Regions from separate parts of the Caproiciproducens puteiluti genome, predicted to be linked through region 2. Evidence: riboswitches for the same ligand, from Rfam matches in the RefSeq annotation. Region 2 holds a riboswitch; the other holds the start of a gene.

Region 1 (4,749 bases), 1.1 Mb from region 2:
TGGCGCGCGTCCGCCATCTGATTGTCGAGGTCGCGCGCATGGGGAACGCCTTTTGCGATATCCGCCGCGTGCGCGGCAATTATGCTGGCGATGATTCCCTCCTTGACATCGTTCAGATCCGGCAGGCGAAGGTGTTCCGCCGGGGTGACGTAGCACAGGAAGTCCGCGCCGCTGGCTGCCGCAATCGCTCCGCCGATGGCGGAAGTGATGTGGTCGTAGCCGGGAGCGATATCGGTAACCAGAGGTCCCAGCACATAGAACGGCGCGTTGTGACAAAGCCGCTTCTGCAGCGTCATATTGGCCGCGATCTCATTCATGGCCATGTGGCCCGGACCTTCCACCATGACCTGCACGTCCTTTTCCCACGCGCGTCTGGTCAGGTTTCCCAGCTCGACCAGTTCCCCGATCTGCCCGGCGTCGGTGCTGTCGTCCAGACAGCCGGGACGAAGCGCGTCGCCAAGACTGATAGTCACATCGTATTCGCGCAGGATTTCCAGCACTTCATCATAGTACTCGTAAAACGGGTTTTCATTGCCCGTCATCTCCATCCACGCAAAAAGCAGAGACCCGCCCCGGGAGACAATGTTCATGGTGCGGCCCTCCCTGCGGAAGCCCTCCACCGCGCGACGGTTGATGCCCGCGTGAATCGTCATGAAATCCACGCCTTCTTTCGCGTGCGCCTCCACCACCTTCAGAAAATCCTTTGCGGAGATTTCCAGCAAATCCTTTTCCAGATACCCGATCGCATCGTACATGGGCACCGTGCCGATCATCGCGGGGGATTTTGCAATCAGCTCCTGCCGGAAGGTATTGGTTTTGCCGTAATTGCTCAGGTCCATGATCGCTTCCGCGCCGAAGCGGAGCGCCATGTCCACCTTCTGCATTTCCACATCGTAATTTTTGCAGTCGCCCGAAATCCCCAGATTGACGTTGATTTTTGTTTTCAGTCCCGCGCCGATTCCCTCCGGAGACAGGGCCGTATGGTGAATATTGGCCGGAATGGCGACCTGCCCGGACGCTACCAGCTCCCGTAGCTCTTCGGGCTCCATGGATTCTTTTTCCGCCACCACGGTCATCTCTTTGGTGACAATGCCTTTTTTAGCCGCTTCCATCTGCGTCTGATATGTTCTCATTGTAATAATCCTCCATTTTTATACAAATTGTAAAAATGATTGGTCGGGCCGTGGCCTTTGCCGATCTGCAGCGCGTGCCGGATGGCTGTGGTAACGTATTCTTTCGCGGCGCCGACGGCCTCGGAAACCTCCATTCCGTTCGCAAGGTTTGCCGCAATGGCGGAGGAAAGGGTACAGCCCGTACCGTGGGTATTTTTTGTGGGAATCCTCTCTGTCCGAAACGCACGGATTTCTTCTCCGTCAAACAAAATATCCACCGCGTCGCCCTCCAGATGCCCGCCCTTGACCAGCACATACCGGGGGCCCATGTTCCTTAGAACAGCCGCGGCTTTTTCCATATCCCCGACGGCGCGGATTTCCAGGCCGGTGATTGCTTCCGCCTCCGGGATATTGGGCGTGAGCAGAAAAGCCTGCGGCAGCATTTCGGCTTTCAGCGTTTCCAGCGCGTCCGGGTGCATCAGGGCGCGGCCGCCCTTCGCGACCATCACCGGGTCCAGCACCACGCCGCCGGGCCGGTAAAAACGCAGCCTTTCGGCGACCGTCTTCATCTGCTCCGCGCCGGAAAGCATCCCGATTTTTACCCCGTCCACCGCGATATCCTCAAACACGGCGTCGATCTGGTCGGCGACAATCCGCGGCGGGATATCCTGAATGGAAATCACGCGGCTGGTGTTTTCCGCCACCACCGAAACAATGACGCTCATGCCAAAGGCCCCGTGCGCGGCAAAGGTTTTCAGGTCGGCCTGGATTCCGGCTCCGCCGCTGCAGTCGGAACCCGCAATGGTCAGTAAATTTTTAATGGCTAACTCCTCCTTCTGAAATAAAAAAATGCCCACCGTCAAGGCGAGCATAAAAAATCGGATTTTGCTCCCTACGACAGCGTTAACTGACAGGTTCAAAGGGTCAGGTTTTACCTTCTCAACTCGGATGAGTCCCCCCGCGTCTATTCAATTAAAAAAGCGTCCACCCAAACAGGTGAACGCGAATCAATCAACGTTCCCTACTTCGGTATTAGCCGACAGGTTCAAAGGGTCAGGTTTTACCTTCTCAACTCCATGAGTTCCCCCAGTTGTATTTTATTATATACTGTATTGGAATGCCTGTCAATCCGTCTTCCGTCCGTATTTTTCCATGCCGCTTTGGTGCAGGGAACACCGTAAACGGAAGGAGACCGGCAGTCCGGCGAACTTTTTATCCCGTGGAACCCGGTTATGAACGCTATTGGATTGCCTCCCTGCCGCGTTCCCCCGTACGGATACGGACGGCGTCACTGATGTCGGAAATAAAGATTTTTCCGTCGCCGTATTCCCCGGTGTACGCCTTTTCGACGATGCTGTCCACAACCGTATCGGCCTGTTCGTCCAGAACGATCATTTCAATTTTGATTTTCGGCAGGAACTGGTAGTCGACCTCCGTCCCCCTTACAAATTCCTTCCAGCCCTTTTGATTGCCGCAGCCCATGACCTGCATAATGCTCAGGCCGTTGAGCTGGAGAGAATCGAGGATTTCTTTGATTTCTTCCAGCTGATCCGGACGTATAAACGCTTCAATTTTTTTCATATCTTCACCATTCTCATTTCTTAATCCATCCCGTTAAACGCCGGGTAGGCGGATTCCCCGTGCTGGGAAGCGTCGAGCCCCACATTCTCGTCTTTCTGGGAAACCTTGATGCCGCCCGTAACAGCCGAAGTGATGCTGCCGGCGATCAGAGTACCGACGACCGCGATGACAACGGTGATGGCGATCGCCGCAAGCTGGCGCAGGAACAGGTTTGCATCGCCGAAAATCAGCCCGTTCCACGCCGCCGCGGAATTAATGGATTTCTGCGCAAAAATACCCGTCGCAATACCGCCCCATATTCCGCCGACGCCATGGCACCCGAACACATCCAGCGCGTCGTCATAGCCGAATTTCGGCTTCACAACGGTAATGAAGAAATAGCAGATGGGACTGACTATGGCCCCGATGACCAGAGCCGCCCAGACAGGGACAAAGCCCGCTCCGGGGGTAATCGCCACAAGGCCGATCACCAGGCCGGTGGAAGCGCCCACAATCGTCGGTTTTCCGCTCGTGATCACTTCGATCACCAGCCAGGAAAGCATCGCCGCCGCGGCCGAGGTATTCGTTGTCAGAAAAGCGTGAACGGCAAGCTCGTTCGCCGCCAGTGCGCTGCCCGCGTTAAAGCCGAACCAGCCGAACCACAGAAGCGCGGCACCCATAAAAATCATCGGCGCGTTGTGCGGGCGGTAAGTCGCCTTTCCGTAATTTTTCCGCTTGCCGAGAAAGATGGCAAGGACAAGGGCGCTGACGCCGGAGCTGATATGTACCACGTTGCCCCCCGCAAAATCCACGGAACCGATGTCGAACAGGAACCCTCCGCCCCAGACCATGTGTGCAAGGGGATAGTAAACGATCACGGACCAGATGGCCGTAAAAACAACGAGAGAGGAAAACTTCATCCTCTCGGCAACCGCGCCGGTCATCAGCGCGGGCGTGATGATGGCAAACATCATCTGGAAAACGGCAAAAGTCAGCGTGTTGGGGTAAGGAAGCGTTTTATCCGCAAAGCCGTCAAAATTCATTCCCACCCATTTCAGATTTCCGATGATACCGGCGATATCCCCGCTGAAGGAAAGGGAAAAGCCGACCAGCACCCATAAAACGGAAGCCACCCCCATCAGAATAACCGACGACATCAACGTATTGATAATATTTTTCCGCTTAACAAAACCGCCGTAAAAAAATGCCAGGCCCGGTGTCATAAGAAGTACCAGAGCCGAGGAGGTCAGCATCCACGCCACATCTCCATGATCCATGTTTAAACCCCTATTCTTTTGTTTTTTGCAGAAAATAAAAAAGGCCAATAAAGCAATACACAAAGTAAAGCTTTATTGACCTCATTGCCAATAAGACGCGCCGGCAGGCAGCCTTCTGCTTATAGCCGCCTTTATTACCAAAATATATTAATCTATTTTGGAGTATCTGTCAAGCGGTAAAATTCAAAATCAACGGTTGAAAATTTTTATGCGCTTTTAACGCCGTAAATTCATTTTTTATAAAATTTCGCTACAGAAGCGCTGCGCCGATAATGCCGGCGTCGTTCCCGAGAGCCGCCCGAATCACTGCCGGCGCTTCCACCAGTTCCCCGCCAAAGCAGAAATGACGGACAAACGTGTTGATGGGGTCGAGCAGACGCGCTCCTTCATTGCAGATTCCGCCGCCAAGGATAACACACTCCGGGCGGAAAATATTGACAAAATCGACGACGCCCTCGCTGAGATAGGACAGATAGCTTTCCACCACCCGCCGTCCCGTTTCGTCGCCCTGCCTTTCCGCTTCAAAGGAAGTCCGGCCGCTGATACGCTCCGGATCCCCTTCGCACAGCTTCCAGATCAGCGACTCCGGGTGCTCCTGCGCGGCGCGCTTCGTCTGCCGGATCAGCGCGGTGGCCGACGCATACGCTTCCAGACATCCGCGCCGCCCGCAGGTACAGAGCTCCCCATCCTTGACAAGAACCGTATGCCCCAGCTCCGCACCCGCGGAATGGCAGCCGGAAAATATTTTGCCATCCAGCACCACACCGCCGCCGACGCCGGTCCCCAGCGTGATCAGGACG
Region 2 (4,749 bases):
TTTCCGATCGCAATGACTTCCACTTTATATTTCAGAATAAAATTGGTAATGACTTTTTTTGCTTCCTCCACCTTCGCCTGGGAGTGGGTGGGGTAAATCACGCCGGTGTCCAGCACGCGGCCGGTCGGGTCCACCACGGCGACCTTGCAGCCCGTACGGTACCCGGGGTCCAGCCCCATGGCCACCCGGTTTTTGACCGGCGGCTGCATCAGAAGCTGGCGCAGGTTGACGGAAAAGACCTTGATCGCGGCCTCCGCCGCGGCTTCGGTCAGGGCATTGCGGATTTCGCGCTCAATGGACGGAAAAATCAGTCGGTCGTAGGCGTCCTCCGCGGCCTCCTGCACAGCCTGTGTACAGGGGCCGTTCCCCTTCACGCTTGCGGAATATACGATATTCAACCCCTTCAGGCGCTCCAGCTCCACGCTTACTTTCAAAAAGCCCTCCCGCTCCCCGCGGTCGACGGCCAGCACACGGTGTCCGGCGATCTTCGCCGCCGGCTGGCGGAAATCGTAATACTGCGCGTAAACGGAGTCCTCGTCCGGCTTCGCCGCCTTGGAAACCACCTCGCCCCGCGCCATGGCGACCACGCGTAGCCGCTTGCGGATACCCGCGTCGTCGGAAATCCGCTCCGCAATAATATCGAGCGCACCCGCGAGCGCGTCCTCCGGCGTTTCCACGCCCAGCTCCGCGTTCACATAGCTTTCCGCCATATCGATCGGGTACGCGCTGTCTTTTTTCTGCTCAAAAATCGCGTCCGCAAGCGGCTCAAGGCCCTTCGCCTTTGCCACGGACGCGCGCGTTTTGCGCTTGGGACGGAACGGCCGGTAAATATCGTCGATTTCGGAAAGGGTGGACGCGGCGGCCAGCGCGGCGGCGATTTCCTCCGTCATGCATTCGGCGGCGGCAATCAGGTCCGTAACCTCCTCCCGGCGCTTCTGCAGCGCGCGCAGGTACTCCAGCCGCTCCGAAATCTCGCGCAGCATCTGGTCGTCCAGCGAGCCGTGCGCTTCCTTACGGTAACGCGCGATAAACGGGATGGTGTTCCCCTCGTCGATCAGCTCGACGACCTTCTGCACCTGCCACTGCTGTAAATGAAACTGTTCCGCGATCAATAACGCAAAATCCATAAATATCCTCCGAAAATTCTTATTCTAAGCCTTCAGCCGCGAACCCACTGTACGACGGCGGAAACGGCGTAGCACACACCGTAGATCACCGGCTGGTGAACCACATAAATAATCAGCGCGTACCGCCCCAGCCAGGAGAAAAACGGCACGCGGGAACGGTACATAAACGCCGGAAACCGCTCCTGCGCGGCAAGCTTACCCAGAAAGGTACCCGCCGCAAACACAAACATCCACGGGAAAAGCGGGAAATAGTCCGCGCTGCGGAACGTATCGCTGTAAAGGCCGAACGGCGCCAGCCAGTCGGTATGGTACAGGGAAGGAGACAGCGTCACCCCCCATTCCGGCGAAAGGCCGAGATACCCCCTTGAAATCCCCATGGTCAAAAGGTACAGCAGCGCGCAGACGGCGACCGCCGCCCACGAGAAACGGAAACGATCGGCAACCGGTTTCAGCAGCCCGTAAAGAATCATGCAGACCGCCAGAAAATGCAGGATGCCGAACACGATCAGCTCATCCGGAAGGACGAACCACGTCGCCAGGGTGACCACAAGCGCAACCCCCAGCAGCTTGAACCCGCGCGTAAGGTTGGAGTGGGACAGGTTTGAGGAAATGCCGGAAATCAGCATAAACAGCCCGGCGTAAAAAGGCTCCGCGGGCATAAAGAAGTTCAGCAGGAGCATTCCGATTTTCAGGTTGTACAGGTAGGCAAGCGTATAAAAGCCATGGTAAAACACCATGCAGAAAACCGCAAAACCGCGCAGCTCATCCATAAAATAAATCCGCCTGCGCCCTGCCCCTTTGATTTGATTCGGCATTCGTTCGCCCTCCGATTTCGGATTTGCACGGTCAAAACCGGCGTTTCGCATAGGAATGAAAGGGATAACCGCTGAAAGTTCTATATTTATAAATCCCCAGGATCATGTTATAATATAGACAATGTCGTGCGCCCTGTTTTCAGGCCGCACGGAAGCGGGCCCTGATGAAACCGCTTATTTTTTATTATATCATGGTACAGGAGGTAATTTCAATGAAAGAGACAAAATTGACCCGCGAATACACGGTTACCGAGGATATGCTCGCGGTGAATATCGGCAGCGGCAGCGTTCGTGTTCTTGCTACCCCGATGGTCGCCGCTTTTTTTGAGGGTACGGCGGCGCAGCTGGCCCAGACATATCTTGAGGATATCTACACCACCGTCGGCTCCGTCATCACGGTGAACCACCTGAACCCTACGGCGCCGGGCTGCAAGGTAACGGTCAGCGCGGAACTGACCGAAGCGGAAGGCAGGGTCTACCGGTTTCAGCTCGAAGCCTACGACAACGCGGGCCTGATCGCGACCGGGACCCACGAGCGCGTCAGCGTGAAAAAGGAAAGCTTCGCCGCCAAAGCGGAAGCAAGAAAAAACAAGTAAGGCGGTATAACGATGAAACCGATTTATGATCTGATTATTTTTGACCTGGACGGCACACTGACCAATTCCGAACCTGGCATTACCAGCTCGGTAAAATATGCCCTTGAAAAAATGGGACAGCCGGTGCCCGACATTTCCATCCTGCGCAAATTCATCGGCCCGCCGCAGTGGCACAGCTTTGTCCATTACTGCGGACTGACACAGGAGCAGACTGCGCAGGCGGTCAAAAATTACCGCGAAGTATACGAGGTCTCCGGAGCGTTCCAAAACAAGCCCTACCCCGGCATGATCGATTTCCTGGAGGAGCTGCGGGCAAACGGCGCCACGCTTGCCGTTGCCACCACCAAGCCAGCCAGAATCACCAGCCGCGTGCTGGACTATTTTGACATGACAAAATATTTCGCCCATGTTTCCGGCCCGGACGATTCGGAACGCAGCGGCGACAAGAGCGTCCTGATCAACTCCTGTCTGGACGCCTGTCATGTGAAGCCGGACCGCGCCGTCATGATCGGCGACACGGTTTACGATACGGTAGGCGCCCGGAATTCCGGCACCAACTTCATCGGCGTTCTGTACGGCTTCGGCACCCAGGAGGACATGCAGGCACAGGGCGGCAAAGTTTTTGCCCGCGATATCGACGAGCTGAGAGGCATGCTTCTGAAAGATTCCTGAATCCGACGGAAATCCCCTTGACAAACCGGAATTGTTAAGGTATGCTGAACATAAGAACTGAATATACAGGGGCGCTGAGTAACCTCGGCTGAGATGAAGCGAACTGACGTTTATGTCCCTTAAACCTGATCTGGATAATGCCAGCGTAGGAAAAGATGATTTTTAACGCTCTGTGGCATCACAGGGCGTTTTTATTTTCCCTCAGGTAATTTTTCAATTTCAGTTCCATATAATTGACTGGAGGGTATTTTATGAAAAAGAACACGACCGTTATCCTTGTGGAATGCGCGCTGATGATCGCAATGTCCACCGTACTGAGCATGTTCAAGATTTTTGAGCTGCCGCAGGGCGGCGCCGTTACCTGCGCGAGCATGGTCCCGCTGGTGCTGGTCTCTTACCGGCACGGCCTGAAGTGGGGCATTTCCACCGCGTTTGCGCACAGCCTGCTGCAGATGATTATCCAGTTCAACGCGCCGCCGGCAAACACCTTCGGGGCGTTCGTCGCCGTCGTTCTGCTGGACTATGTACTGGCGTTCACCGTTCTGGGCACCGCCGCCTTCTTCGGCAAGCCGTTTAAAAGCAGGGCCGCCAGCGTCGCCGTCGGTTCCGTTGCCGTTGCGTTCCTGCGGTTTCTCTGCAGCTTTTTGTCCGGCATCCTGATTTGGGGCAGCTACGCGCCGGAGGGCACGCCGGTCTGGATTTATTCCTTAACCTACAACGGCAGCTACATGCTTCCCGAAGCGGTCATCACCGCCGTTGTCGCGGTCGTGCTGATCCGGGTCCTTGACCGTGTGGAGCACCGTGCTCCCGGAAACGCATCCTGAAACAGGAATAACAGCTGAAAAGGAAAGCATGAAGCGCGGGGTTCCGTCCTTCATGCTTTTTTATCGCTTCCAGTGTTTTTTTCCACCCCTACGGCAATTCCATTTCAGTTTGCGGGACAAAACGCAAACTTGTTGCAGAATCAACTGGAAATGATGTAACCCATCCCATTTTATACAAAGCGAAAATAAGCAGTTTTCATAAAACAGGAGAGGGCAGGAGGTGCGTATCTATTTACCATACGGGAACATTTTTGTGGTATACTATTCCATAGAACCCATGAAACGAGGCTATGCCGGGTGACGATTCTTCGAACGGGGTCAAAAAAGAAAAAAACCGGCCCCCCGCCGGAAATAACCGCCGCCGACCTGCCGGAAACGGCGGGTCCGACGCTCCGCGACCGGCTTCTGGGCGGGGCTGTGCTTCTCGCGGCCACGGGGCTGTTCCTCTGGCTCACGGTCGTTCTGTGCAGACCGCTTCTGTCGCTGCTCCGGGATCCCGGCCGGTTTGAGAGCTTTATCCGCAGCCGGGGCGCGATGGGCCGCGCCGCGTTCCTGGGCATCCAGATTCTGCAGGGCTTTCTCCCCATCCCGCTGGAACTGACGACCATCGCGGGCGGCTACGCCTTCGGGCGGGTGCAGGGCAGCCTGCTGACCCTCTGCTCGGTGGTGATCTCCACCACCATCATCTTTTATTTCACCCGGATATTCGGCCACC

The links. Region 2 has a riboswitch for thiamine pyrophosphate ahead of thiT (energy-coupled thiamine transporter ThiT). Riboswitches for the same ligand answer to the same signal wherever they lie in the genome.
Region 1: linked by a shared signal. The riboswitch ahead of thiD (bifunctional hydroxymethylpyrimidine kinase/phosphomethylpyrimidine kinase) and the one ahead of thiT (energy-coupled thiamine transporter ThiT) in region 2 are both predicted to bind thiamine pyrophosphate.

What each region holds. Positions count from the first base shown of each region.
Region 1 is NZ_CP194790.1:2,777,626-2,782,374, forward strand. Features, by position in the region: gene thiC (phosphomethylpyrimidine synthase ThiC) at 1-1,133, opposite strand, end outside; gene thiD (bifunctional hydroxymethylpyrimidine kinase/phosphomethylpyrimidine kinase) at 1,130-1,933, opposite strand; TPP riboswitch at 2,113-2,210, opposite strand; gene ACRQU7_RS13500 (P-II family nitrogen regulator) at 2,352-2,693, opposite strand; gene ACRQU7_RS13505 (ammonium transporter) at 2,714-3,949, opposite strand; gene ACRQU7_RS13510 (ROK family protein) at 4,200-4,749, opposite strand, start outside.
Region 2 is NZ_CP194790.1:3,837,627-3,842,375, forward strand. Features, by position in the region: gene ACRQU7_RS18565 (Tex family protein) at 1-1,127, opposite strand, end outside; gene ACRQU7_RS18570 (heparan-alpha-glucosaminide N-acetyltransferase) at 1,160-1,942, opposite strand; gene ACRQU7_RS18575 (thioesterase family protein) at 2,155-2,538, shown strand; gene ACRQU7_RS18580 (HAD hydrolase-like protein) at 2,551-3,210, shown strand; TPP riboswitch at 3,268-3,380, shown strand; gene thiT (energy-coupled thiamine transporter ThiT) at 3,462-4,034, shown strand; gene ACRQU7_RS18590 (TVP38/TMEM64 family protein) at 4,332-4,749, shown strand, end outside.